DNA from 2 places in the Cupriavidus sp. FW216-B1 genome. Region 1 is predicted to be linked to the other one. Evidence: predicted binding sites of a transcription regulator. Region 1 holds the regulator's gene; the other holds the start of a gene.

Region 1 (14,564 bases):
ATGGCCGCTGGTGAAGATAAAGCCCGGCATCGTCGAGCCTGACGATGCCAGCCACCAGGCCATAGACGCCCACCGTCATGACCAGTGCGATGACCGACAATACGGCAACCTGCGTGCCGAACGTCGCCTCGGAAACCGTGCCGAGCGAGATGACGATGATCTCCGCCGACAAGATGAAATCCGTGCGCACCGCGCCGCGGACCTTCGTTTTTTCGAGCGTAGCCAGATCCGTTGCCGGCGGCTCGCTCCGGATGACAGTCGCCTCCGGTGCCTTCCGCCGATGCAGCAGGCTGTGCGCAATCTTCTCGAATCCCTCGTAGCAGAGAAAGGCGCCGCCCATCATCAGCAGGGGCGTGATCGCCCACGGAATCGCGGCGCTGATCGCCAGCGCGGACGGCACCAGGATTGCCTTGTTGCGCAGCGATCCCTTTGCCACTGCCCACACCACCGGCAGCTCCCGGTCGGCCTTCATGCCCGTGACTTGCTGCGCGTTGAGAGCGAGATCGTCGCCGAGCACGCCGGCGGTATTCTTGGCGGCGAGCTTGCTCATGGACGCGATGTCGTCAAGGATCGAGGTGATGTCGTCGATCAGCAGCAAGAGGCTCGAGCCGGCCATATCCAGATCTCCTGGTGTGTAGTGGGTATCGGGACAAACAGCGTCGCCCCGCAATTTCCGCGCGCATGGGGAGTGCGGTGTCAGGATAATGCCTTCCCCATGTGGATGGCATGTCCGCCATGAATCGAGAGGCAGTGGCCGGGGCATCTTGCATGGCCACTCGATGGCGGTCAGGTCCCGAAGTCCGCAAGACATCGGAACCACGCATCGGCCAAAAAAGAAAACCCCGCCGGACACGAATGCCCGGCGGGGACAGGAAGCCGCACCGTACCCAGCGGAGGATGACGATGCGAGATTGAAGGCTATCAGGATGCGGAGACATGGACTGTCAACAACTGTCACCGCGGCTGCGGCCGCCGTTCCGCCAAAAAAAAGCCGCTGGGCCGGGGGAGCAGCGCAGCGGCATCGGGAAGTGTCGAATATGAGCACCAAGGGGATGGTGCCGCGGCCAGCATAAGAAGCAACGTACCGTTTGACTGTCAACAATTGCAAAATGGCCGGCCTCGCATGCGCGATAAGCGGGTCAACTGGCGACGTTGGTTTGAGGAGGGGAGTCCGGGCAATGGCAAATTGGAGCATCGGTGCGATGCTTGCCAGCGGCAGAAAACAAAAACGGCGCCAGAGGCGCCGTTGGGTATATCCGCTTTTATCGGATATCTTGTATCGCGAACGGCTGGTTAATGCTTAAGCCGTCGATACCGAAGAGAATTCTGGGGTGGCTGATGGGACTCGAACCCACGACGACAGGAATCACAATCCTGGACTCTACCAACTGAGCTACAGCCACCGTCGTTGTCTTTCAGCTGAGTGCTGATCGACGAAAAACAAGATTATACAAACTTCATTGGCACATGGCTAGTACTTCGCCTCAAAAAATTTCATGAGGCTGGCGCATGCGGCGAATGGCAACCGTCTCCACGCTGCGCCACCACGTGGCACGCGCCATTACACGGACAGCTTGGGAAGGTCTTCCAGTTCGAGCATGCGGCAGATGGCGGCCATGCTGCCGACCATCGTGCGCCGCTGCGCGCCCTGGTAGATGCGCACGCCTTTGGACTGGCGGAACGGAACGGGCTTGACGGGGCGGCGGGTGGAGAAGCGATTGGCTGGGAGCATGGCTACACCTGGTGATTTGCAACAACAGTTGTCGGCATCCGCAGCGCGGATGGCGTTGGCATATCGGGTGCAGCTCGAGGCGGGCGAACCCGCTCCAGCCGCACTTGAGGCTTGGGGCTTTTAGAACGCGCCGGTACGGATCAGGCCGACGGCGATGCCTTCCAGGGAGAATTCTTCCCGGTCCGGCTGGACGATGATGTTGCTGAAGTCGGGGTTCTCCGCGATCAGTTCGATCGTGTCGCCGCGGCGGTTGAGGCGTTTGACGGTGACGTCCTCGCCGAGCCGGGCCACGACGATCTTCCCGTTGGCGGCTTCGCTGGCGCGCTTGACCGCGAGCAGGTCGCCGTCGAGGATGCCGGCGTCGCGCATGCTCAGGCCGCGCACGCGCAGCAGGTAGTCGGGCTGGACTTCGAAGACGGAGGCATCGACCTGGTACTGGCGGTCGATGTGTTCGGCGGCCAGGATCGGGCTGCCGGCGGCGACGCGGCCGACCAGCGGCAGCGTCAGCTGCATGACGCCCGCCATCGGCAGCGAGAACTGGTCGGGCAACTCGGAGTCGCTGCGCGATACCTTGAGGCGGATGCCGCGCGACGCGCCGGGGGTGAGTTCGATCACGCCCTTGCGGGCCAGCGCGCGCAGATGCTCTTCCGCGGCATTGGGCGAGGAGAAGCCGAACTTGGCGGCAATCTCGGCACGCGTGGGCGGAAAGCCGGTGTGCTGGAGAGTGCTGCGAATCAGGTCGAAAATCTGCTGCTGCCGCGGTGTCAGGGTCGCCATAGTCGCCGTTGTTCGCTGTTGTTTTCGCTGTTATTGGAAGGCACTGTACGTTTAAACAGTATGCTGTGATTTTATACAGTATCGAGTGAAGTGCAAGCGGAATTTTTAGGACGCGGCGCATCGACGAATAGTTTGCAACACGCCTGCCTGCGGGCGCGCCTTGCGGGTGTCGGGATGCGCAGGGTTACAATCCGCGGCACGCGGTGCCCGTTCCGGGCGCGCGTTTTTTTCGACTCCAGGCTTCCTACACGTCCCCCGCCATGTCCTCACTGCGTCGCGTCGTTGTGCTTGCCACCGGCGGCACCATTGCCGGTTCTTCGTCCAATCCCGCCAGCAGCGCGAAGTACCAGGCCGCCACGGTGCCGGTGTCGGCGCTGCTCGGAGCCGTGCCCGCGCTTGGCGAGGTAGCGCGCATCGAGGCGGAGCAGGTGGCGCAGGTGGACAGCAAGGACATGTCGTTCGCGCTCTGGTCCAGGCTGGTCGAGCGGATCCGCTTCTGGTCGGCGCAGCCCGACGTCGCCGGCATCGTGGTGACGCACGGCACCGATACGCTGGAGGAAACGGCGATGGTGCTGCACCTGGCCTGCGAGGCCACGCTGCCGGTGGTGCTGACCGCGGCCATGCGGCCGTCGACTTCGCTGTCCGCGGACGGCCCGCTGAATCTGCTCGACGCGGTGCGCGTGGCCAGCCATCCGGCGTCGGCGGGGAAGGGCGTGCTGCTGGTCGTCAACCAGGAGATCCACGCCGCGCGCGACGCCGTGAAGGCGCACACGGCGGCGGTGAACGCCTTCGCTTCGCCGGCGGGCGGCCCGGTCGGTTATGTGCAGGACGATTTCGTCTGCTTCACCCGCGCCCCGCTGCGGCTGCCGGTCGCGGCCATGCCGGTGCCGGCGGCGTGGCCGCAGGTGGAAATCCTGGCCAGCTACGCGCAGCCGGGCCGGGTGATGGTCGATGCGCTGGTCGCGGCCGGGGTGAGCGGCCTCGTGGTGGCCGCCGCGGGCAACGGCTCGATCCACCAGTCGCTGGCGGAGGCGCTGGCCGAGGCCGCCGCGGCGGGCGTGGCGGTCGTGCGCAGCTCGCGCACCGGGGCCGGGCATGTGGCGATGCCGGCGCAGCCGCGGCCGACCGCCGGCGTCTTCGTGTCGGCCGGCGACCTGAATCCCTACAAGGCGCGCGTGCTGCTGCTGCTCGCGCTGGCGGCCAGGCCGGCGCTGGCGGCGGATCCGGCGGCGTTGCAGGCGCTCTTTGCCGATAACTGAAGCAGCTTGCCCTATGCGTGGAAAGCGCGCTATACTTTAAGGCTATCCAACCTTGCCACACCGGACATGGCGCCCGGGTGGCTTATCCAAAAGGAGCGTCAATGCGTCATTACGAAATCGTATTTATCGTCCATCCGGACCAGAGCGAACAGGTTCCGGCCATGATCGAGCGTTACAAGACGCTGGTCACCTCGCAGGAAGGCCAGATCCACCGCGTGGAAGACTGGGGCCGCCGTCAGATGGCCTACATGATCCAGAAGCTGGCCAAGGCTCACTACGTTTGCCTGAACATCGAATGCGGCAAGGAAACCCTGGCTGAACTCGAACACGCGTTCAAGTTCAACGACGCGGTGCTGCGCCACCTCATCGTTCAGACCAAGAAGGCCGAAACCGCACCGTCCCCGATGATGAAGGAAGTGCAGCGCGAAGAAGCCCGCAAGGCCGCGCAACAGACCACCGAAGGCCAGGCCGCCTAAGTGCGGGCTCTTGCGGTTGCCGCGGGCGCTGAATATCGCAGGCGCCGCGGCGGCGCGGGCGGGCACGGGTACCGGGAACGGAGGCAGCGTTGAACCAGTTGAGGCTCTGCGCAACCCTCGCCGAACGCGATGCCCTGCGCTATACCCCGGCCGGCGTCCCCGTCGTCAACTGCATCCTGCAGTACGCGGGCGAGACGGTCGAGGCGCAGACGCCCAGGCAGGTGGAATTTGCCATCGCCGCGATGGGGATCGGACAGATCGGACAACGGCTCGAGCGCACGCCGCTCGGCGCGATGCTCGACTGCGAAGGATTCCTGGCCCGCAAGCACCGCAACAGCAAGGCTCTCGTCTTTCACATCACTGGATGTAAAGCATTCGAAAAGGATTGAATCATGGCATTCGTCAAACGTGACAACAAGAACAAGAAGCGCTTCCAACAGCAGAACCCGCTGTTCAAGCGCAAGCGCTTCTGCCGCTTCACCGTGGCCGGCGTGGAACAGATCGACTACAAGGATCTGGACACCCTGAAGGATTTCATCGGCGACAACGGCAAGATCACGCCGGCCCGCCTGACCGGCACCAAGGCGCACTATCAGCGTCAGCTCGATACGGCCATCAAGCGCGCGCGTTTCCTCGCGCTGATGCCCTACACCGACCTGCACAAGAACTGATCGGCCCTAGGTCCGTCAAGGAGAAAACACGATGCAAATCATTCTGCTGGAAAAAGTCATCAACCTGGGCAACCTGGGTGACATCGTTCGCGTGAAGGACGGCTACGCCCGTAACTTCCTGATCCCGAACAAGAAGGCCCGCCGCGCGACCCAGACCGCCATCAGCGAGTTCGAAGTCAAGCGCGCCGAGCTGGAAAAGGCCGCCGCCGAGAAGCTGGCTGCCGCGCAGGGCGAGGGCGAGAAGCTCAACGGCCTGACCGTGCAGATCACCCAGAAGTCGGGTGTGGACGGCCGCCTGTTCGGCTCGGTCACCAATGCCGACATCGCCGCCGCCCTGGAAGGCCAAGGCTTCAAGATCGAGAAGGCGCAAGTGCGCCTGCCGAACGGCCCGCTGAAGATCGTTGGCGATCATCCGGTCAGCGTTTCGCTGCACACGGACGTGGTGGTCGACGTGACGGTCTCCGTCCTGGGCGAACACGTCTAAGCCGGAACCGGCCGCCGCCGCGGGGCCCGCGAGGGATCTCCGCAGCGGCAGCGGCCGCAGGCAGGAACAAAAAGGCAGGAGCCAGGCGCTCCTGCCTTTTTGTTTTGGCCCGGGGTTCCGGCTTCGGCCCGGCCGGGGTGGTTGTCCTGCCGTCACATCGCCGCACACGCCGCGATTTCTCCTCCGGCTCGCCTGTGCGCGCCGTTATAATCCCTCCCCATGAACGCGCCTGTCAGCGACCCCCAACTAGACAATCTCAAGGTACCTCCGCATTCCATCGAGGCCGAACAATCGGTGCTGGGTGGCCTGCTGCTGGACAACGCCGCCTGGGACCGCATCGCCGACTTCCTTTCCGAGTCGGACTTCTACCGCTTCGACCACCGGATGATCTTCCAGAGCATCGCCCGGCTGATCTCGGCGACCAAGCCTGCGGACGTCATCACCGTCTACGAGATGCTGCAGGTGGCCGGCAAGGCGGAGGAGGTGGGCGGGCTGGCCTACCTGAACTCGCTCGCGCAGAACACGCCCAGCGCGGCCAACATTCGCCGCTACGCGGAGATCGTGCGCGAGCGCTCGGTGCTGCGCAAGCTGGTCACGGTGGCCGACGACATCGCCTCGGCGGCCTTCGCGCCCAAGGGGCGCGAGGTGCGCGAGCTGCTCGACGAAGCCGAGTCCAAGGTCTTCGCCATCGCCGAGGAAGGCTCGCGCGGGCAGAAGGGCTTCCAGGAAATCCAGCCGCTGCTCACGCAGGTGGTGGAGCGCATCGACGAGCTGTACCACCGCGACAGCAACACCGACGTGACCGGCGTGCCGACCGGCTTCATCGACCTGGACCGCATGACCAGCGGCATGCAGGCCGGCGACCTGATCATCGTGGCCGGCCGCCCGTCGATGGGCAAGACCGCGTTCTCGCTCAACATCGGCGAGCACGTGGCGGTGGAGCAGGGCCTGCCGGTGGCGGTGTTCTCGATGGAAATGGCGGGCACCCAGCTGGCCATGCGTATGCTGGGCTCGGTCGGCCGGCTGGACCAGCACCGCCTGCGTACCGGCCGCCTGCTCGACGAGGACTGGCCGCGCCTCACGCATGCCATCCAGCGCATGAACGACGCGCAGCTGTTCATCGACGAGACCCCGGCGCTCAACCCGATGGAGCTGCGCGCGCGCTCGCGCCGCCTGGCGCGCCAGTGCGGGCAGCTTGGCCTGATCATCATCGACTACCTGCAACTGATGTCGGGCTCGGGCAGCGGCGAGAACCGCGCCACCGAAATCTCGGAAATCTCCCGTTCGCTCAAGGGGCTGGCCAAGGAACTCAACTGCCCGGTGATCGCGCTGTCGCAGTTGAACCGGAGCCTGGAGCAGCGCCCCAACAAGCGCCCGGTGATGTCCGACCTGCGCGAATCGGGCGCCATCGAGCAGGATGCCGACGTGATCCTGTTCATCTACCGCGACGAGGTCTACAACCCCGACTCGCAGGACAAGGGCACCTCCGAGATCATCATCGGCAAGCAGCGTAACGGTCCCATCGGCACCGTGCGCCTGACATTCCTGGGCCAGTTCACCAAATTCGACAACTTCAGCGGCGGCCCGGCCTTCTTCGACAACGACACCTGAAGCCAGTCCTGGCGCGGCCTGGGCGGTGGCAAAGCGGTCCCGCCGTGGCCGATCGCCCACGCCGGACGTGAAAGAGATTCGGCTGCAGCCCGCATACCTGTAAAATATTTCGTTTTGATGACAGCCGCCGCCAGGCGGCTGTCTGCAATGTATGCCTGGCCGATTGAGCCAGTCGCCCAGGCAATAACCCGGGGGCGCTCGCGCGCCCCGACAAGGAACAACCCATGTTCGGCCGATTCATGCCCACGGAGGGCAAGTTCTTCGAATACTTCAACCAGCATGCCGATTGCGCGGTGACCGCCGCCCGCGAGCTGGAAGTGCTGGTCAACGACCTGCCCAATGCCGAGGCGCACGCGCGCCGCGTGCAGGCCACCGAAAAGAAGGCCGACCGCATCACGCACGACACCATCGACCTGCTGCACAAGACCTTCATCACGCCGCTGGACCGCGACGAGATCCACAAGCTCATCACCACGATGGACGACATCCTCGACCTGATGGAGGACGTGGCGGAGACCATCTCGCTGTACGACGTGACCAGCCTGACCGACGAGGCCCGCAAGCTGGCCTCGATCTGCGTGCAGTGCTGCGACCAGGTCAAGATCGCGGTCGGCCTGCTCGAGGACATGAGCAACGCCAGCGCCATCCTCAAGACGGCGCAGCAGATCGACCACCTCGAGTCCGAGGCCGACCGCGTGATGCGCTCGGCGATGTCGAAGCTGTTCCGCGACGAGACCGACGTGAAACGGCTGATCAAGCTCAAGGCCATCTACGAGCAGCTCGAGACCATCACCGACAAGTGCGAGGACGTTGCCAACATCATCGAAGGCATCGTCCTGGAAAACGCCTGAGGCACGAATCGGCATGCACACAATACAAATGAGCCTGTGGGTCATCGGCCTGCTGGTGGCGCTCGCCTTGCTGTTCGACTTCATGAACGGCTTCCACGACGCCGCCAATTCGATCGCCACGGTGGTGTCGACGGGCGTGCTCAAGCCGCACCACGCGGTGGCGATGGCGGCCATGTGCAACGTGGTGGCCATCTTCATCTTCCACCTCAAGGTGGCGGCCACGGTGGGCACCGGCACCGTCGACGTCAACATCGTCGACCACCACGTGATCTTCGGCGCGCTGGTCGGCGCCATCGCCTGGAACCTGATCACCTGGTACTACGGCATTCCCTCGTCGTCCTCGCACGCGCTGATCGGCGGGCTGGTGGGCGCCGCGGTGGCCAAGGGCGGCACCGGCGCGCTGGTCGGCGGCGGGCTGGCCAAGACCGTGGCCTTCATCGTGATCTCGCCGCTGCTGGGTTTCGTGCTCGGCTCGCTGATGATGGTGATCGTGGGCTGGACCTTCTTCCGCACGCCGCCGTCGCGCGTGGACCGCTGGTTCCGCCGCCTGCAACTGGTGTCGGCCTCGCTCTACAGCCTAGGCCACGGCGGCAACGACGCGCAGAAGACCATCGGCATCATCTGGATGCTGCTGATCGCCAGCGGCCACGTGGCGCAGGGCGGCGCCGAGCCGCCGGTGTGGGTCATCGTCTGCTGCTACGTGGCGATCGGCATGGGCACCATGTTCGGCGGCTGGCGCATCGTGCGGACGATGGGCCAGAAGATCACCAAGCTCAAGCCGGTCGGCGGCTTCTGCGCGGAGACCGGCGGCGCCATCACGCTGTTCATCGCCTCGGCGCTGGGCGTGCCGGTGTCCACCACCCATACCATCACCGGCGCCATCGTCGGCGTGGGCTCGGCGCAGAAGATGTCGGCGGTGCGCTGGGGCGTGGCCGGCAACATCGTGTGGGCGTGGGTGCTGACCATTCCCGCGTCGGCTTTCATGGCGGCGATCGCATGGTGGATCGGTTTGCATGTGCTTTGAGCCGGCGCCCGCGGCGCCGGTGAGGCCGATGTCGGCAATGAAAAAACCAGGCGTGAAGCCTGGTTTTTTTCATGGCGCGCGGGAAGCGCGCCGGCGCCGCGCTAGCGGTTGGCGAAGGCGGCGATCGGGTCGTCGTCCTGCGCCGGCGGTGGGGCGGCGGGGATCGCCGGCGCCGCGGGCTGCTGCGGCTGGGCCGGCGGCGGCACGGCGGCGGAGGCCACGCGCCGCGCGCCGTTGTAGCGCGACACCCAGTATGACTTGCCCATGTCCTCCAGGCGCACCGTGCCGCCGGTGGAGGGCGCGTGCACGAAGCGGTTCTGGCCCACGTAGATGCCCACGTGCGAGTTGGCGCGGCCGGTGGTGTTGAAGAACACCAGGTCGCCCGAGGCCACCTGGCTGCGCTCGAGCGGCACGCCGCGCTCGCCCATCGCCTCGGTGGTGCGCGGCAGGTTGACGTTGGCGGCGCGCAGCACCACGTAGCGCACCAGCCCGCTGCAGTCGAAGCCGGAATCGGGGGTGTTGCCGCCGTAGCGGTAGGGCGTGCCGACCAGGGACATGGCCTGGATGGACACTTCTTCCAGCCCCGCGCTCGGATCCACCATCGGCGTGCCGGGCAGGCGCGAGAGGCCGCCGTGGCGCGGCGGCGGCGCGGAGGCGCAGGCGGCGAGCAGCAGGGCGGCCGCGCACAGCGAGGGCAGGCGGGCCCGGCAGGCAGCGCGCGCCAGCGGTGACGATGGCGCGCGTGGTGACGGCTTGGCGGTCTGGCGCGTTGGCATTCTCGTTCTGGTCCGGTCCCGGGCCAGGCGCCAGCCGCCAACCGCGAGCGGGGCCGCCGCGAAGGCAGCCTTCCGGCGGGCGCCTTCCAGCGCAACTACCGACGCAACTACCGACGCAACTACCGACGCAACTACCAGCGCAGCTGCGCGTTGTAGGTGCCCGTGCTCACAGTGACCGACCTGGCCTGACCCTTATAAGTCGCTTCGATATTGTAGCTGCCTTGCGGGGCCTTGATGAGGCACTTCGGCCCGCTGGCGGTAAAGCTGGCGACTTCGTGGCCTTCGCGCATCACGCGCACGGCCACGTCGGCCAGATATTCGCCGCGCTCGCCCTGCGTGAACAGCACGCCCATGCTGAAGTTCTTCTGCTGGGCGGCCAGCGCCTGCTGCTCGTCGGCGGCAATGCCGCCGCAGACGTAGCTGATCGGGCCCATCGTGCGGATCACCATTTCGTCCGCGCCGAGGGCGGGGCCGCACAGCAGGCAGGCGGCCGCCACGGCAAGGCCGCCGGCCGCGCGGCGCCGCGGCGCATGGTGCCGGGCGCATGCTTGGCGAGAATGCTGGGTATCCATTCGATGCCTCCATCGATCCAGAGCCGAAACGAAAAAGCGCCCGCCAGGCGCCGGCACACAGGTGCCGGACTGGCGGGCGCTGCGCTTGCCTTGATGCTAGGCCAGGCCGGCGCGCAATGATGCCGGTCGCGGTCCTACAAAGGCGGCGCTGCGGCCGGCGCCGCGCGGCGGCTACAGGACATCCGCCGCATGGTCCGCCAGACGCGAGCGCTCGCCGCGCGCCAGCGTGATGTGGCCGCTGTGGCTCCATCCCTTGAAGCGGTCGACCACGTAGGTCAAGCCGGACGAGCCCTCGGTCAGGTAGGGCGTGTCGATCTGCGCGATGTTGCCCAGGCAGATGATCTTGGTGCCGGGGCCCGCGCGCGTCACCAGCGTCTTCATCTGCTTCGGCGTCAGGTTCTGCGCCTCGTCGATGATGACGAACTTGTTGACGAAGGTGCGCCCGCGCATGAAGTTCATGCTCTTGACCTTGATGCGCGAGCGGATCAGCTCCTGGGTGGCGGCGCGGCCCCATTCGCCGGCGCTGTCGTCGCTCTTCTGCAGCACTTCCAGGTTGTCGTCGAACGCGCCCATCCAGGGCTGCATCTTTTCTTCCTCGGTGCCGGGCAGGAAGCCGATGTCCTCGCCCACCGGCACGGTGGCGCGGGTGACGATGATCTCGTTGTAGAGCTTCTGGTCGAGCACCTGCTCCAGGCCCGCGGCCAGCGCCAGCAGCGTCTTGCCGGTGCCGGCCTGGCCCAGCAGCGTGACGAAGTCGATCTCCGGGTGCATCAGCAGGTTGAGCGCGAAGTTCTGCTCGCGGTTGCGCGCGGTCACGCTCCACACATTGTTCTTGTGGTGCGTGAAGTCCTTGAGCGTCTGCAACAGCGCGGTCTTGCCGTTGATCTCCTTGACCTGGGCGTACAGCGGCAGGCTGCCGTCGCTGGGCTCCAGGTAGACGAACTGGTTGACCAGGAACGACGGCACCAGCGGGCCGGTCAGGCGGTAGAACATGGCGCCGGACTTGGGGTCCTGCCAGCTTTCCACGCCCTTGCCGTGCTTGGCCCAGAAATCGTTGGGCAGGACCATCACGCCCGAATAGAGCAGGTCCTTGTCCTCGAGGACCTGGTCGTTGAAGTAGTCCTCGGCGGGCAGGCCCAGCGCGCGCGCCTTGATGCGCATGTTGATGTCTTTCGACACCAGCACCACCTGGCGGTCCGGGAACTGCTGCTGCAGGGCGCTGACCACGCCCAGGATCTGGTTGTCGGCCTTGCCCTGGGGCAGGCCGTCGGGCAGCTTGATCTCGTTGAGCTTGGTCTGCAGGAACAGCTTGCCCTGGGCGTCGCGGTTGCCCAGCTTGGCCAGCGGCATGCCTTCGTCGAGCGAGCCGTCGGTGCCGCCCACCAGCGCGTCCAGCGTGCGGCTGACGGTGCGCGCGTTGCGCGCGACTTCGCTCATGCCCTTCTTGTGGTTGTCCAGCTCCTCGAGCGTCATCATCGGCAGATAGACGTCGTGCTCCTCGAAGCGGAACAGCGAGGACGGATCGTGCATCAGCACGTTGGTGTCCAGCACGAACAGCTTGGCGGGCCCGGTGTGCTTGGGCGCGCGTCGGCCGGTGGCGCCAGCGGCGGTCTTGGCGGGGACCTTGGGCACCGAGGACAGGGTCGGCACGGAGGTCAGCGGCGCGGGCGCGTCCTTGCCGCGCGCGCGCGTGGTGCCGCCCGCGCGGGCCACCACGGCCGGCGCGTCTTCGGTCGTGCCGTTTCCGGTTTCCAGCAAGGCCACGCGCTCCAGCGCCGGCACAGGTTTCTTGCCCTGTGTCGCGGATCTGGCCTTGGGCAGCTTGGTCACCGGGGCGAATTCGCTCGGGTCAAGCAATTGAGCAGGCTTGGCGGGCATGGTCGGCAGCGGCATGCTTGGCTTTCCTTTCAGGGGGAGAAGACGGCTGGAAAACCGCGCAGGACACGGGGGCGGCCGCGCTGGGCCGCGAAGGTGCCGATCGTGTCCTGTGCGTACAAACAAAAAAGCCGCCAGACCTGTGCAGCAGGTTTGACGGCTTTCTTGCGGACCGGAGACACGGCAGGTCCGCTACCGGCCCGGGGCTCGAGGCACCTGGGACGGGACGATGAAACAGCGTGGCATCCGGATTCTGAACTCATTACGGGTCAATGTATCCGAACGATTTCTGTTTTGCAATCGCCGATATGGCACCGGCGCGCGGGTGTTGCTGCGGCGATTCAGCGGCCGCCCCGCGGGCCGGCGCGCTCAGAGGCTGCGCACGATCTGCAGGACCTCGTCGACGTGGTTGGGCACCTTGATGCCGCGCATGGCGTGGCGCAGGATGCCCTTGCGGTCGATGACGAAGGTGCTGCGCTCGATGCCGCGCACTTCCTTGCCATACATTTTCTTCATCTTGATGACATCGAACAGGGTGCAGACGGCCTCGTCGCCGTCGGAGATGAGCTCGAACGGCAATTCCAGCTTGGCCTTGAAGTTCTCGTGCGACTTCATGCTGTCGCGCGAGATGCCGAACACCACCGCGTCGGCGCCGAGGAAGCCGTCGTACTGGTCGCGGAAGTTCATGGCTTCCGTGGTGCAGCCCGGCGTGTTGTCCTTGGGATAGAAATACAGCACTACCGTCTTGCCACGCTGCTCGGAGAGGCGGAAAGCACCGCCGGTGGCGGGCGCGCTGAAGTCGGGTACGGCCTGGTCGAGACTGATTGTCATTCTTGTGGCTCCTGGGAGAGGCAGGAAGGGAGGCGGCGGCATGCGTGCTGCCACCTTGGTGGCGGCAGATGGGGGCGGCCCGGCAAACTTCAAGCGTGGCGCGCGCTTAACTTGCCGCGCCGTGCCCGCGGGCGCCCGGACGGCCGCGGCGCAACCGCGGCCAGGCTCAGGCCGGGTCTTCCAGCAGCAGCACCGCCGCCACCTTGCGGCCTTCGGCCATCAGGATGTTGTAGGTGCGGCAGGCGGCCTGCAGGTCCATCGCGTCCACGCCCACGTGCCGGCGCGCCAGCGAGTCGGTCAGGCGCGGGTGCGGGAAGCGCAGGCGGTTGCCGGTGCCGAGCAGCACCACCTCGGGCGCGTGCGGCAGCAGGCCCTCGAAATGGGCCGGCTCCAGGTCTTCGAAGCGCCGCACCGGCCACGGCCGGATCTCGCCCTCGGGCATGACCAGCACGGACTCGGTGTAGCGCACCATGTTGATTTCGATATAGCCGGGCCCGTAGGCGGTCACCGTATTGAGGGCATTGGGCTGGTCAGCGTGGAGTTTCAATGGGGAACCTTTGGCGGCGCGGCCCCGCGGCGGGTGCCCGGCGAGCGGGCGGCCGCCCGGGGCGGGTTTGGGGGCGGGTTGAAAGAGGAACGGCGACAGAACGGCAAGCGCCCGGCGGCGCACGCTGCAATGCAAGAATCCCTGCCGAAGTCTGTCATAATCCGATAAATTATAGCTTTTGCCTCCCTGCCTGCCACGTTTCGCGTCGCACCGCAGCGGACAGGCGCCCGCGGACCACTCCTTCCCACCCGGATTCCCTAGCCAGCCGCCGCTTGCCCGGCGGCCCTTGCCTCCTGCCGACATCGCCGTGAAACCGATCCAGAAATCCAACAAGCTCAACAATGTTTGCTACGACATCCGCGGCCCGGTGCTGGAGAAGGCCAAGCAGATGGAAGAGGAAGGCCACAAGATCATCAAGCTGAACATCGGCAACCTCGCCGTGTTCGGTTTCGACGCCCCGGAAGAGATCCAGCAGGACATGATGCGCAACCTGCCCAACTCGGCGGGCTACTCGGACTCCAAGGGCATCTTCGCCGCGCGCAAGGCGATCATGCACTACACCCAGCAGAAGAACATCGAAGGCGTGGGGCTGGACGACATCTACGTGGGCAACGGCGCCTCGGAACTGATCGTGATGTCGATGAACGCGCTGCTCAACGGCGGCGACGAAGTGCTGGTGCCGGCGCCGGACTACCCGCTGTGGACCGCCGCGGTGAGCCTGTCGGGCGGCACCCCGGTGCACTACGTGTGCGACGAGGCCAACGAGTGGATGCCCGACCTCGACGACATCCGCGCCAAGATCACGCCCAATACCAAGGCCATCGTCGTCATCAACCCCAACAACCCGACCGGCGCGCTGTATTCGGACGAGCTGCTCGAGGCCATCGTGGCGATCGCGCGCGAGCACGGCCTGATCATCTTCGCCGACGAGATCTACGACAAGGTGCTGTACGACGGCCACACCCACACCTCGATCGCCGCGCTGTCGACCGACGTGCTGACCGTGACCTTCAACGGCCTGTCCAAGAACTACCGCTCGTGCGGCTACCGCGCCGGCTGGATGGTGGTGTCGGGCGAC
Region 2 (14,564 bases), on a different contig from region 1:
CGTCTTTTTGCAGCGCCAGGTAGCCGGCCAGCATCGCCTTGCCTGACCTGGGCGGGGTGGCCAGGGCTTCCGCGCGCGCGAAGAAGGTTTCGCGCAGTGCGTTCTGGGCGGCGTCCCGCTCGAGCGAGACGAGCTGCATGCGCAGGTCGGCGATGGCGGATTCCGCGCCGACGAGTTGCGCCACGGGCGACAGGTATTTCGAGCTGGCGGCATCGGACGAGAGCAGTTGCCGGGACGCCAGCCGGTCGGCGCCGGGGTATCGGCCGGCGATGACCTTGAGGGACTTCAGCCGCTCGGTTTCCTGTCGGAGCTCGATTCGCTTGGCAATGATCTGGTTGTCGATCTGCTGCTTCCGGGACTTGAATTCGGCGGCCTTGGTGTGGACGATTTCGGTCAGTTCCTGGCGCAGCATCGTGTCCTTGAGGAAGTCGCCGAGGATTTCCACCCTGGCCGCCGCGTCGGCGGGCGAGGTGGCGGCAATGGAGATGTGGAAGCCGAGGATGTCGGGGTCGAGCGGGGTTTTGGTGTTGTTGAGGTAGCCGAGCTCCGCCTTGGAGTAGGGCAGCACGGGCGTGACGTGCTTGCGGAGAAAATTTTCCTGCAGGGAGTGGGTCAGGTAGCTGCCGTTGGCATCGGTTTCCAGTTTCTCGCTGAGGAGAAAGCGCTGCAGGGCGCTCTTGTCGGCGAACGCGGCGCGCTGGGCGTTGTATTCCGCCAGCTTCCGGCTGGCCCGCAGAAAGCCGTCGCTCTTGTAGCTTGCGCTGGCCAGGTAGAGGACCGAGAACAGGAGGAACGCCACGGCCGGGGCGAAGATCGCCATCCGCCTCCAGTGCCGGCGCAGCCATTGCCACAGGGCGATGGCGGAGGGTGGCAGGGCACGCGTGCTTTCCGGCGATCTGGCTTCCGACATGGTGTCTCTTTGAATCGATGGATGGAAATGCGCCGGTTGCGCGCCGGCTTACTAGAATCCATCAACACAGTGAGGCAATGGCTGGCGAATTTTCCTAAGTGCAATACGGAATCATCTCGATATTGCGTACTTGTCCGTAATTTGCGCGCCGCGCACCCGCTCAGCCGGCTTCATCGAACGGCAATTCGCCTTGCACCGGCAACGGCGCGAGGTCGTCTTCTCCGGCCACCGTCAACGCGCTGACCCTGACGCCCAGCAACCGTATCCTGCGGTCGAGCGTGACCCGTTTCACGCATTCGGTGGCGGCGCGCCGCAGTTGCACGGCGTCGGCGGTGGGCTCGGGCAGGCTCTGGTCGCGCGTGACGGTCTGGAAGTCGTCGTAGCGCAGCTTGACGCCGACGGTGCGGCCGACATAGCCCTTGCGGTGCAGGTCTTCGGCCAGACGCTGGCACAGGCCGGTGAAGATTTCGGAGAGGGCCTGGCGGTCCTGGCGCGGGTGGAGGTCGCGCTCGAAGGTGGTTTCGCGGCTCATGGACTTGGGTTCGGCGCTGACCACCACGCTGCGGTCGTCGCGGCCCTGGGCGGTTTCCGCCAGCCACGCGGAGTAGCTGCGGCCGAAGTGGCTTTGCAGCAGGCCGAGGTCGGCATGGGCGAGGTCGCCGACGGTGGCGATGCCGAGGCCGGCGAGCTTCTCGGTGGCCTTGGGGCCGATGCCGTTGACCTTGCGCACGGGCAGGGGCCAGATGCGCGCGGGGATGTCCGCGGCGGTGAGCAGGGTAAGCCCGTCGGGCTTGTCGAGTTCGGAGCCGATCTTGGCGAGCAGCTTGTTGGGGGCGATGCAGATGGAGCAGCTCAGTTGCGTGGCTTCGCGCACGGCCTGCTTGATGCGCGTGCCGAGTTCGGCCGGCTCGCCTTGCACGTCGCTGAGGTCGATGTAGATTTCATCGATGCCGCGGTCTTCGATCTGGTCGGTGAAGGCGTGGACGGCGGCCTTGAACAGGCGGGAGTAGTGCCGGTAGGAATCGAAGTCGGTCGGCAGCAGGATGGCGTCCGGCGCGAGCTGGGCGGCTTTCATCATGCCCATCGCGGAGAAGACGCCGAGCGCGCGCGCCTCGTAGGTGGAGGTGGTGACGACGCCGCGGCCGGCGTAGTCGCGCAGGCGGGCGAAGCGCCGGCTGCCGTCGGGCAGCGTCTCGGGCGTGGCGTTGCGCCCGCCGCCGATCACCACGGGCTTGCCGCGCAGTTCCGGGTACCGCAGGAGTTCGACGGAGGCGTAGAACGCGTCCATGTCCAGGTGGGCGATGCGGCGGGTTGCGGATGGCATTGGCGGCGGCTGGGATCGGGCGACGCCTGCGTCCTGCCGTGGCCGGGCGCAGCGTCTCCATGACTGTATGCATATACAGTATATCGAAGTCCGCGCCGGATACGGAATTGTCCGAGTGTGTGCCTAGCGCAGCAGGAAGGCGATGTCGTCGACGCTGATCCGCGCCGGCGGCACGCCGCGGCGCTGCTGGAACAGGATGTGCTGGAGCACCTGGCGGCGCTGGGCGGCGAAGACGGCGAGGTTGATCGGCGAGCCGGTGCGGGCGTAGTGCTCGATCAGCAGCTTGTAGGCGCGGTGGCGCAGGCGCAGCGCTTCGCCGTCGGCGCGGAGCTTGCCGGCGTCCTCCGCCGCGGGCGGCTCGGCCGCGCGCAGGGCTTCGAGTGCGAGGGCGTGCAGGTCGCGGTAGCGGTCGAGTTCGGCCTGCGTGGTGCGCAGGCGCTCGCGCAGTTCGCGGACCTTGCGCTGCAGCCGCAGCGTCATGCCGACGCCGTGCTCGATCAGCGCGACGGTTTCCAGCGCATGGCTGGCCGCGGCGATGGTGTTCTTCCAGATTCCCCGGTCGGCCGCGTCGGCGTCCGTTGTCCAGCCGTTGCCGGCTCCGCTGAGTGTTTTCATATGACCCTTGTACCCGATGTCCGGCGGCCGGTCCTGTGGTGTCCGGTCCTGTCCGTGCGCACGGTGGCCGCGCTGGCGGCGGCCTGCCATGCCGATGGTGCCTCGTGCGTTCGGGTACGTGCCGGCATATTCCGTGTGTGTCAGGCGTGTTTCAGGCCTGTGTCACGCACGTGCCATGCCGCAGCCTCGCGCCGAGGTTTTGGGGATCGATGCTACGGTCTTAGCGGGCGCGGGCCAAGTAGAAGATGCTTAGATCTGGTTTTCCCGGCGCCTATGTCGCGCCGTTGTCGGTGCCGTCGGTGCCATCGGCAGTGCCATCATCGGCACCATCGCGACTTCAGTCTTCCCGCGCTTCGAGCGTGAAGCCGGCGCCGGCATCCTGGCCCAGCAGCGAGACCAGCGTGGGCATGGCCGCTTCCAGGTTTTCCTTGAGGCGCCACGGCGGGTTGACGATGAACATGCCGCTGCCGTGCAGGCCCAGCCCGCCGGCCACCGGCTGCTTGACCGTGAGCGTGACGTGCAGCCAGCTCTTGAGCGGCAGCTTCTTGAGCTGCACCGGCAACTGCACCGATTCGCGGCGCTGCACCTCGGGATACCAGATGGCATAGATGCCGGTGGCGAAGCGCTGCAGGCCGTCCTGCAGCGTGCGCACCACGCGGGCGTAGTCCTGCTTGTCCTCGTAGGACGGGTCGACCAGCACCAGCGCGCGGCGCGGCGGGGGCGGCAGGATGGCGTTGATGCCGGTGAAGCCGTCGCCGTCGTACAGCATGACGCGGCGGCCGGCGCCGCGGAAGTTGTCGCGCAGCACCTGGATTTCCGTGGGGTGCATCTCGAACAGGCGCAGGCGGTCGGCGTCGCGCAGCATCTGCCAGGCCAGCCACGGCGAGCCCGGATAGTGCCGCAGGCTGCCATCCGGGTTGAGCGTGCGCACCTGTTCCAGGTAGTCCTCCAGCACGGTGGGCATGGGCCGCTTGGCGGCGGCGGCCTGCCACAGCCGGGCGATGCCGGTCTCGAACTCGCCCTTCTTCTGCGCGTAGGCATGGTCCAGCGCGTACAGCCCGGCGCCGGCATGCGTGTCGATATACCAGAACGGCTTGTCTTTCTGGGTCAACTGCTCCAGCAACTGGACCACGATGGCGTGTTTGAGGACATCGGCGTGGTTGCCGGCGTGGAAGGCGTGACGGTAGCTGAACATGGCAAGGCGGGCGAAAGACGGCAAAAAGAGCGGCCGAGGGGCGGCAAAAGCGCAGCAAAAAGAGCGGCAGGAGCGCGCGGATGCCGGGCGGTGGATGCCGGGCAGGGCGGCGGCGCAGGGCGCTATGCTACCATCGCCGCCACCCGGGGCCGTCCGCCCTGTCCGCCCCCGCTGGCTGGATTCCCGGTGGATTTCTCCGGTGCGTTTGCCCGGAATTTCTCCCGATTCCCCTCATGCCAGACGTTCCTGCCCGCTTCATGTCCCGCTCACTGGATCCCGCCGAACCCGTCTTCTCCGATGCCGGGCCGCCTTATTCGACGCGCTATGGCGACGTCTACCACAGCGACGAGGGTGGCCTCGCGCAGGCCCGCCACGTGTTCCTCGGCGGCAACGGCCTGCCGCAGGCGTGGGGCGGGCGCGACCAGTTCGTGATCCTGGAGACGGGCTTCGGCCTGGGCCTGAATTTCCTGGCGACGTGGCAGGCGTGGCGGGCCGATCCGCGGCGCTGCCGGCGCCTGCATTTCGTTTCCATCGAGAAGCATCCGTTTACGCGCGACGGCCTGGCCGCCGTCCATGTCAGGATGTCCGGCGCGGCCGAACTGGCTCCGCTGGCCGAGCAGCTGCAGCAGGCGTGGCCGCTGGCGCTGCCGGGCATGCACCGGCTGGCGTTCGAGGGCGGGGCGGTGGTGCTGACGCTGGCCTTCGGCGACATCGACACCATGCTGCCGCGGCTGGTGCTGGGCGCCGATGCGTTCTACCTCGATGGCTTCGCGCCCGAGCGCAATCCCGAGATGTGGCAGCCGCCGCTGATGAAGCGGCTGGCCCGGCTGGCGCGGCCCGAGGCCACGCTGGCGACCTACGCCGCGGCCGGCTTCGTGCGCCGCGGCCTGCGGGCCGCCGGCTTCGAGGCCCGGCGCGCGACCGGCTACGGCAGCAAATGGCACATGACGGTGGGGCATTTCCCCGCCGAGCGCGCCCGGCGCCGGCATCCGCCGCCGGCGCCCGCGGCCTGGCCCGAGCGCCATGCGATCGTGGTCGGCGCCGGGCTGGCCGGCTGCGCGGTGACGGAGCGCCTCGCCGCGCGCGGCTGGCGCGTCACGCTGTTCGATGCGCATGACGGTCCGGCGCGGCTGACCTCGGCCCATCGCGCGGCGGCCATGCATCCGCACCTGTCGTCGGACGACAGCATCCTGTCGCGGCTGTCGCGCGCCGGCAATCTCGCCTCGCTGCGCCACTGGGCCGCGCTGGCCGCGGCCGGCCACGCGCCGGGCTGGCACGAGTGCGGCGTGCTGCAGACCGGCGCCGGCGAGGAAGACGCGCGCATCCAGCAGGCCGCGCTGGCCGCGCTCGGGTTTCCCGCGGCCTTCGCGCGCTGGATGCCGGCCGAGGAAGCCGCGCGCCGGCACGCCGCGGCGGTGCCGCTGGGCGGGCTGTGGTTCGAGCAGGGCGGCTGGGCCGCGCCGCCCGACATCTGCGGCGCGCAACTGGCGCAGGCCGGGGCGGCGCTGACGGCGCGCTTCGGCTGCCGCGTCGCGCGGCTGGCGCGCGACGGCGACGGCTGGCTGGCGCTCGACGCGGCCGGCGCGGTGCTGGCGCGGGCGCCGGTGGTGGTGCTGGCCAATGCGCATGAAGCGCTGCGGCTGCTGCCGCTGCGCCACGTGACCATCGACCGGGTGCGCGGGCAGTTGACCACGCTGGCGGCGGCGCAGGTCGAGCAGCTTGGCGCCTGGCCCGACTGCGTGGTCACGGGCACCGGCTACCTGCTGCCGCGCGCCGCCGACGGCAGCGCGGGGGTCGGCTCCAGCTACGAGCCGGCCGACGCCGAGGACGGCGCGGAGGGCGCGCGCGCCGGCGTGCATGCCGAGAACCTCGCCAAGCTCGGCGCCTTGCTGCCCGGGCTGGCCGGCGCCGCGGGCCGGCTCGATGCGGCCGCGCTGGACGGCTACGTCGGCGTGCGCAGCGTGTCGCACAACCGCCTGCCGCTGATCGGCCGCATCGCCGACGAGGCGCGCGCCGCGCAGGACGCCGCGGCGCTGCGCGGCGCGCGCCTGCGCGACGTGCCGCGCCTGCCCGGCCTGTACGCGGCCCTTGCATATGGCTCGCGCGGCCTCACATGGGCCGCACTGGGCGCCGAACTGCTGGCCAGCCAGATCGACGGGGAGCCGTTGCCGCTGGAGCTGGAGTTGGCCGAGGCCGTCGATCCGGCGCGGCTGCTGGTGCGCGCCCTGCGGCAGGGGCTGGCGGGGGACGCGGGCGGGTCCGCGCCAGCCGCCGCTGGGCCCGGTTCCGAGTCCGTTCCCGGCTAAAAACTGCCGGAAGCGAACGAAAACCGTGCGATAATCCCCGTTTTCCGTTTGCGCGGGGCCTGTGCCCGGAAGCTCCGGGGCGTGGTTTCCAGCGCATGCCGGCAAGCTTGCGGACAGGACTTCGCACTGGCACCGGCGCTCGCCGCCGCGCATTGCCCCGCTTCATGCCGGGCGCGCGGGCGGGGTGCGCTTACGAACACAACAACATCTCTGGATTGGATCAACGACCATGTCGAATGTCATTGAAAACCTTGGCAAACTGGACCGCAAGGTGACCCTGGCCATTCCCAAGGCCGAAGTCGAAAAGGAAAAGCAGGATCGTCTGGTTCGCTTGTCGAAGACGGTGAAGATGTCCGGTTTCCGTCCCGGCAAGGTGCCGATGAAGATGGTCGAGAAGCAGTACGGCCAGCAAGTCGAGTTCGAAGTGCGCTACGACAAGGCTGCCCGCAAGTTCTTCGACATCACCAAGGAACAGGACGTCAAGGTCGCCGGCCAGCCGCGCTTCGAAGTCAAGACCGAAGGCGTGGGCGAGGACGAAGTGGCGTTCGACGCCACCTTCGAGGTGTACCCGGAAGTCAAGCTGGGTGACCTGGCCACGGCCGAAGTGACCCGCACCAAGACCGAAATCACCGATGCCGAAGTCGACAAGACCATCGACATCCTGCGCAAGCAGCGCGTGCACTACCACACCCGCGGCGAAGCCGGCGAGCACGGCGACGGCGGCGGCGAAGCGGCTGCCCAGAACGGCGACCGCGTCACGCTGGACTTCGTCGGCAAGATCGACGACGTCGAATTCCCCGGCGGCAAGGCGGACGACTTCGCCTTCGTGCTGGGCGAAGGCCGCATGCTGCCCGAGTTCGAGCAGGCCGCCCTGGGCCTGAAGGTCGGCGAAAGCAAGAGCTTCCCGCTGACCTTCCCCGCCGACTACCACGGCAAGGAAGTGGCCGGCAAGACCGCCGAGTTCACCGTCACGCTCAAGAAGATCGAGTGGGCGCACCTGCCGGAAGTCAACGACGAGTTCGCCAAGTCGCTCGGCATCGCCGACGGCAGCGTCGAGAAGATGCGCGCCGACATCCGCGAGAACCTCGAGCGCGAAGTCAAGCGCCGCACCCACGCCATGCTGAAGGACCAGGTGATGGACGCGCTGCTCAAGGCCAGCGAGCTGGACGTGCCCAAGGCACTGGTCGAGCAGGACCAGGAGCGCCTGGTCGAGATGGCCCGCCGCGACCTGGAACAGCGCGGCATGCCGAACGCCAAGGACATGCCGATTCCGGCCGAGATGTTCACCCAGCAGGCCGAGCGCCGCGTCAAGCTGGGCCTGATCCTGGCCGAGATCGTCAAGGCCCACGGCCTGGACGCCAAGGCCGACCAGATCAAGGCCGAGATCGAGGACTTCGCCAAGAGCTACGAGGACCCGAAGGAAGTCATGCGCTGGTACTACGGCGACCAGCAGCGCCTGGCCGAGATGGAGGCCTACGTGCTCGAAAACAACGTGGTAAATTTCGTGTGCGACAAGGCCAAGGTCACCGACAAGACGGTGTCCTTCGAGGAACTGACTGCCGAAGGCAACCAGCCCCAGCAGGCCTGAGCCTGGCCAGTCCGGCGCGCCGTCTTCTGACGGCGGCGCCGGCCGCGGCCTCGCTTCTCGCCGCCTTGTCTCTCACCGAACTCCAGGAGAACTTGCATGACCCGCAATGATTTGCTTGACCGTCTGGCCACCACGCAGGCCTCCGCCCTGGAAACGCAGGGACTCGGGCTGGTGCCGATGGTGGTCGAGCAGTCCGGTCGGGGCGAGCGCGCCTATGACATCTACTCGCGCCTGCTGAAGGAGCGCGTGATCTTCATGGTGGGCGAAGTCAACGACCAGACCGCTAACCTGGTGGTGGCACAACTGCTGTTCCTGGAGAGCGAAAATCCCGACAAGGACGTCTCGCTCTACATCAACTCGCCGGGCGGCTCGGTGTCGGCGGGCCTCGCCATCTACGACACCATGCAGTTCGTCAAGCCGGACGTATCCACGCTGTGCATGGGCATGGCCGCCAGCATGGGCGCGTTCCTGCTGGCAGCCGGCGCCAAGGGCAAGCGTTCGGCGCTGCCGAACTCGCGCATCATGATCCACCAGCCGCTCGGCGGCGCGCGCGGCCAGGCCTCGGACATCGAGATCCAGGCCCGCGAGATCCTGTACCTGCGCGAGCGCCTGAACGGCATCCTGTCGGAAGTCACCGGCCAGCCGGTCGAGAAGATTGCCCGCGATACCGATCGCGACAACTTCATGAGCGGCGACCAGGCGGTGGACTATGGCCTGATCGACAAGGTCATCGCCCGCCGTAGCTGAAAACGCCACCCCGGGACCCGCGGGTTCCGGGGCCGGCGCGGATTGAAGAAGGCTATGCAGAAACGAGGCCTGGCGCCTCGTTTTTTGCTTTTGCCCCACAGCGTAGGGGTTCCACCGCCGCGCCAATTGTTTTGGCGTATGATGCGTTTGAAGCGTATCCCCGCAGCGCCTTGGCCCTGCGGCACGCACACTGCTAATGTGACTGATTCCTATGGCGGATAAAAAAGGTTCATCCAGCGAGAAGCTCCTTTACTGCTCGTTCTGCGGCAAGAGCCAGCACGAGGTAAAGAAGCTCATCGCCGGCCCGTCGGTGTTCATTTGCGACGAATGCATCGACCTGTGCAACGAGATCATCCGCGACGAGGCAGCGGCATCCGACAAGGATGCCGGCGCCACGGCCAAGTCCGATCTCCCCACGCCGCACGAGATCCGCGAAAGCCTCGATCAGTACGTGATCGGGCAGGAACAGGCCAAGAAGATCCTGGCCGTGGCGGTGTACAACCACTACAAGCGCCTCAAGCACCTCGGCAAGAAGGACGACGTCGAGTTGTCCAAGAGCAACATCCTGCTGATCGGGCCGACCGGCTCGGGCAAGACGCTGCTCGCGCAGACGCTGGCGCGCCTGCTCAACGTGCCGTTCGTGATCGCCGACGCCACCACGCTGACCGAAGCCGGCTACGTCGGCGAGGACGTGGAAAACATCATCCAGAAGTTGCTGCAGAACTGCAACTACGAGGTGGAGAAGGCGCAGCGCGGCATCGTCTACATCGATGAGATCGACAAGATCTCGCGCAAGTCGGACAACCCGTCCATCACCCGCGACGTGTCGGGCGAGGGCGTGCAGCAGGCCCTGCTCAAGCTGATCGAGGGCACGATGGCCTCGGTGCCGCCGCAGGGCGGGCGCAAGCATCCGAACCAGGACTTCCTGCAGGTCGACACGACCAACATCCTGTTCATCTGCGGCGGCGCGTTCGACGGCCTGGAAAAGGTCATCATGCAGCGCTCGGACAAGACCGGCATCGGTTTTGCCGCGCAGGTGCAGAGCAAGGAAGAGCGCGACGCCAGCGAAGTGCTGCCGCAGACCGAGCCGGAAGACCTGATCAAGTTCGGCCTGATCCCGGAACTGATCGGCCGCCTGCCGGTGGTCGCCACGCTGGCCAAGCTCGACGAGGCCGCGCTGATGCAGATCCTGGTCGAGCCCAAGAACGCGCTGGTCAAGCAATACCAGAAGCTGCTGGCGATGGAAGGCGTGGAGCTGGAAATCCGCCCGGCCGCGCTGTCCGCGATCGCGCGCAAGGCCATCCGCCGCAAGACCGGCGCGCGCGGCCTGCGTTCGATTCTCGAACAGTCGCTGATGGACGTGATGTACGACCTGCCGAACTACAAGGGTGTGCAGAAGGTGGTGATTGACGAGAACACCATCACCGGGGATGCCCCGCCGCTGCTGATGTACGAGGACCAGCCCAAGGTGGCCGGTTCGAACTGACGGCGAACGCCGGCGCTTTGTGTTTGATCGAGGCCGGCAGCGAGACCGAAAGGCCGCTCGCAAAAAGCGAGCGGCTTTTTTTCTTCATTTTCGTAAAACGAAGGGGAGGAAACGGGGGTATGCTGTTTGGACGGGTCCTGCAAGTGCGGAAACCGGCATTTGCATGGGGTCATGAATCGTTGGCGAAGCGTGTCTTGCAATCGATTCATGCGGCCCAATTTACGCCTAAATGACTGACTGGGGAAAATGATGTCCGGAACACAACTCCTCCCGGCTGAGCCGATTCGCCTGCCACTGTTGCCGCTGCGCGACGTGGTGGTGTTTCCGCACATGGTGATCCCACTGTTCGTGGGACGTCCGAAGTCCATCAAGGCGCTTGAAACTGCGATGGAGTCGGGCAAGAGCATCATGCTTGTAGCCCAGAAGACGGCGGCCAAGGATGAGCCGACCGCCGACGACCTCTACGAGGTGGGCTGCATCGCCAATATCCTGCAGATGCTCAAGCTGCCCGACGGCACCGTCAAGGTGCTGGTCGAAGGCACGCAGCGCGCGAATATCCGCGAAGTGAGCGAAGACGACTCGCACTTCATGTGCGAAGCCGTGCCCGTGCCGCCGGGCCCGGTCGAGACCGCCGAGACGGAGGCGCTGCGCCGCGCCATCGTGTCGCAGTTCGACCAGTACGTGAAGCTCAACAAGAAGATCCCGCCCGAGATCCTGACCTCGCTGTCGGGCATCGACGAGCCCGGCCGCCTGGCCGACACCATCGCCGCGCACCTGCCGATCAAGCTCGAGCAGAAGCAGAAGATCCTCGAGATGGTGAACGTCACCGAGCGCCTCGAGAGCCTGCTGTCGCAGCTCGAGGGCGAGATCGACATCCTGCAGGTCGAAAAGCGCATCCGCGGCCGCGTCAAGCGCCAGATGGAGAAGAGCCAGCGCGAGTACTACCTGAACGAGCAGGTCAAGGCCATCCAGAAGGAACTGGGCGAGGGCGAAGAGGGCGCCGACCTGGAAGAGCTCGACAAGCGCATCAAGGCCGCGCGCATGCCGAAGGAAGCCAAGAAGAAGGCCGACGCCGAATTCAAGAAGCTCAAGCTGATGTCGCCGATGTCGGCCGAAGCCACCGTCGTGCGCAACTACATCGACACGCTGGTCAACCTGCCGTGGCGCAAGAAGAGCAAGGTCAACAACGACCTCGCCAACGCCGAGCGCGTGCTCGACGAAGACCACTATGGCCTGGAGAAGGTCAAGGAACGCATTCTCGAGTACCTCGCGGTGCAACAGCGCGTGGACAAGGTGAAGGCGCCGATCCTGTGCCTGGTCGGGCCCCCCGGCGTGGGCAAGACCTCGCTCGGGCAGTCGGTGGCGCGCGCGACGAACCGCAAGTTCGTGCGCATGGCGCTGGGCGGCGTGCGCGACGAGGCCGAGATCCGCGGCCACCGCAGGACCTACATCGGCTCGATGCCGGGCAAGATCCTGCAGAGCCTGTCCAAGGTCGGCGTGCGCAATCCGCTCTTCCTGCTCGACGAAATCGACAAGATGGGCATGGACTTCCGCGGCGATCCTTCGTCGGCGCTGCTCGAGGTGCTGGACCCGGAACAGAACCACACGTTCCAGGACCACTATATCGAAGTGGACTTCGACCTGTCCGACGTGATGTTCGTGGCGACCTCGAACTCACTGAACATTCCGCCGCCGCTGCTGGACCGCATGGAAGTGATCCGCCTCTCCGGCTACACCGAAGAGGAAAAGGTCAACATCGCCCAGCGCTACCTGCTGCCCAAGCAGATCAAGAACAATGGTCTGAAGGCAGGCGAGATCGAAGTCAGCGAGGAAGCGCTGCGCGACATCATCCGCTACTACACGCGGGAAGCGGGCGTGCGCTCGCTCGAGCGTGAAGTGTCGAAGATCGCGCGCAAGGTGGTGAAGCTGCTGCTGCTCAAGAAGGAATCGGGCACGGTCAAGGTGGCCTCGGACAACCTGGACAAGTTCCTCGGCGTGCGCAAGTACGACTTCGGCCTGGCCGGCAAGGAAAACCAGGTCGGCCAGGTGACTGGCCTGGCGTGGACCGAGGTGGGCGGCGACCTGCTGACCATCGAAGCCGCGATCATGCCGGGCAAGGGCAACATCACGCGCACCGGCTCGCTCGGCGACGTGATGAAGGAGTCGGTCGAGGCGGCCCGCTCGGTGGTGCGCTCGCGCGCCCGCCGCCTGGGCATCCCGGACGAGATGTTCGAGAAGCGCGACATCCACATCCACGTGCCCGAAGGCGCCACGCCCAAGGACGGTCCTTCGGCCGGCGGCGCCATGACCACGGCGCTGGTGTCGGTGCTGACGGGCATCCCGGTGCGCGCCGACGTGGCCATGACCGGCGAGATCACGCTGCGCGGCGAAGTGCTGCCGATCGGCGGCCTCAAGGAGAAGCTGCTGGCGGCCCATCGCGGCGGCATCAAGCTGGTGCTGATCCCCGAGGAGAACGTGAAGGATCTGGCCGAGATCCCGGACAACGTCAAGAACGCCATCGAGATCATCCCGGTGCGCTGGATCGACAAGGTCCTGGAACTGGCGCTCGAGCGCAAGCCCGAGCCGCTGCCCGAGGAAGTGGCCAAGCCCGCCGACGTGGCGGACAAGGCCGCGGCCAAGGTCGAGATGATCCATCACTGACATCGCAGGGGCCCGCTGTCCGGGGCCCCGCCGCATGACGGCAGCACGAGACGCCGCGGGTTTTGCCCGCGGCGTTTTTCATTGCGCGCAGACATCGCGAAGGTCGGGGCGCACGACCATCGCGCAGGGTTGCGCGGGGTTGCGCAGGGTTGTTTACGGGGCTTTCACGCGGCCCGTACGCGGCTTTTGCGCCGCCCGATGCGGCCATGAAGAATGCTTGGCAAAACGGCGACGCCTGTATTACACTTGCGGCCTCGCAACGCAAACAGCAGTAAGTGCTCTGATATGTGCGCGGCGATACATGCAGATTCGCGGTACGAGCGGGTGCTTAGCTCAGTTGGTAGAGCGGCGCCCTTACAAGGCGTAGGTCGGGGGTTCGAGCCCCTCAGCACCCACCACGCTCGGTGCCTCGGACGCCTCGCCGTCTCTCGCCTCTTCGGTCTCGTCGCGACGAAGAACAGCGCGCAAGAGCACGGCCGCACCGAATCCAGGAGTGGTAGTTCAGTTGGTTAGAATACCGGCCTGTCACGCCGGGGGTCGCGGGTTCGAGCCCCGTCCACTCCGCCAAACAAGCAGTGAGCAGAACGTCAGCAGAACGGGCCCTTAGCGGCCCGTTCTGCTTTTCGGCGTTCGCCGGCTTTCCCCGTTCCCGGGCGGATCCGCGCGCAACCGCGCAATGGCGGGCCGTAAATCGCGTGAAGCGTGCCGCTCCTGATAGAATCCCGGAGTTTGCCGTTCGTACCAACCCTTCTCCTGAGTCCGCATGCTTGATTTCGTACGCAACAACCGCCGCTTGATGCTTCTGCTGCTGCTGGTGCTTGTCTTCCCGTCGTTCGTATTCTTCGGCGTGGAAAGCTACTCGCGCTTCATGGACAGCTCGCACGACGCAGCCAAGGTCGACGGCCGCGCGATCACCACGCAGGAAGTCGACAACGTCGTGCGCGACCAGAGCGAGCGCATGCGCCAGGTGCTCGGCCCCAACTATGACCCGCGCCAGTTCGAAGGCGCGCAGGCCCGCCAGCAGGTGCTCGACCAGCTCATCCTGCAGCGCGTGGTGGCCAACGACGTCGCCAACAAGCATCTGACGGTGTCCGACGTGGCGCTCCAGCAAGCTATCTACAGCATCCCGGCGATCGCCAGCCTGCCCAAGCAGGCCGACGGCCGCCTCGAGCCCAAGCCCTATCTCGAACTGCTGGCCCAGCAGGGCCTCACGCCCGAGCAGCTCGAGGCGCGCATGCGCTTCGACCTCGCCACGCAGCAGCTCGGCGGCTCGATCGGCGCCACGGCCTTCGTGCCCAAGTCGCTGCTCGACCGCCTGATCGCCATCCGCGACCAGCAGCGCGACGTGCAGGTGCTGCAGTTCAAGCCGGCCGATTTCGCCGCCAAGGTCACGCCCGACGAAGCCGCGCTGAAGGCGTACTACGAAAGCCACAAGACGCAGTTCGCCGTGCCCGAGCAGGCCAAGGTCGAATACCTGGTGCTGTCGGCCGACGCGCTGGCCGCCTCGACGCCGGTCACGCCCGAGGAACTCAAGTCCTACTACGACAGCAACATCGCGCGCTTTCGCACCGACGAGCAGCGCCGCGCCAGCCATATCCTGATCGCCTCGCCCAAGGACGCGCCGGCGGCGGACCGCAAGGCCGCCCAGGAAAAGGCGGCCAAGCTGCTGGAAGACCTGCGCAAGCATCCGGAAACCTTCGCCGACGTGGCGCGCAAGGAATCGAAGGATCCG

The links. Region 1 encodes LexA, which represses DNA repair genes until DNA is damaged. Its sites were predicted from a motif close to ACTGTATNNNNATACAGT; they were not measured.
Region 2: a site for LexA is predicted at 2,297-2,314, ahead of dinB (DNA polymerase IV). Genes of this name have one in related genera too.

Annotation. Positions count from the first base shown of each region.
Region 1 is NZ_JBYTEL010000036.1:13,357-27,920, reverse strand. Features, by position in the region: gene AC3WXD_RS33965 (DUF808 domain-containing protein) at 1-616, opposite strand, end outside; tRNA gene AC3WXD_RS33960 (tRNA-His) at 1,328-1,403, opposite strand; gene AC3WXD_RS33955 (hypothetical protein) at 1,562-1,732, opposite strand; gene lexA (transcriptional repressor LexA) at 1,853-2,509, opposite strand; gene AC3WXD_RS33945 (asparaginase) at 2,770-3,768, shown strand; gene rpsF (30S ribosomal protein S6) at 3,870-4,244, shown strand; gene priB (primosomal replication protein N) at 4,334-4,633, shown strand; gene rpsR (30S ribosomal protein S18) at 4,637-4,915, shown strand; gene rplI (50S ribosomal protein L9) at 4,947-5,399, shown strand; gene AC3WXD_RS33920 (replicative DNA helicase) at 5,619-7,010, shown strand; gene AC3WXD_RS33915 (DUF47 domain-containing protein) at 7,235-7,861, shown strand; gene AC3WXD_RS33910 (inorganic phosphate transporter) at 7,875-8,885, shown strand; gene AC3WXD_RS33905 (C40 family peptidase) at 8,987-9,661, opposite strand; gene AC3WXD_RS33900 (hypothetical protein) at 9,793-10,233, opposite strand; gene AC3WXD_RS33895 (PhoH family protein) at 10,405-12,126, opposite strand; gene AC3WXD_RS33890 (peroxiredoxin) at 12,478-12,939, opposite strand; gene AC3WXD_RS33885 (Mth938-like domain-containing protein) at 13,106-13,486, opposite strand; gene AC3WXD_RS33880 (pyridoxal phosphate-dependent aminotransferase) at 13,794-14,564, shown strand, end outside.
Region 2 is NZ_JBYTEL010000027.1:49,990-64,553, reverse strand. Features, by position in the region: gene AC3WXD_RS31680 (hypothetical protein) at 1-910, opposite strand, end outside; gene dinB (DNA polymerase IV) at 1,071-2,234, opposite strand; gene AC3WXD_RS31670 (hypothetical protein) at 2,358-2,849, opposite strand; gene AC3WXD_RS31665 (23S rRNA (adenine(2030)-N(6))-methyltransferase RlmJ) at 3,187-4,044, opposite strand; gene mnmC (bifunctional tRNA (5-methylaminomethyl-2-thiouridine)(34)-methyltransferase MnmC2/FAD-dependent 5-carboxymethylaminomethyl-2-thiouridine(34) oxidoreductase MnmC1) at 4,302-6,350, shown strand; gene tig (trigger factor) at 6,580-7,938, shown strand; gene clpP (ATP-dependent Clp endopeptidase proteolytic subunit ClpP) at 8,035-8,685, shown strand; gene clpX (ATP-dependent Clp protease ATP-binding subunit ClpX) at 8,897-10,171, shown strand; gene lon (endopeptidase La) at 10,421-12,832, shown strand; tRNA gene AC3WXD_RS31635 (tRNA-Val) at 13,155-13,230, shown strand; tRNA gene AC3WXD_RS31630 (tRNA-Asp) at 13,323-13,399, shown strand; gene AC3WXD_RS31625 (SurA N-terminal domain-containing protein) at 13,596-14,564, shown strand, end outside.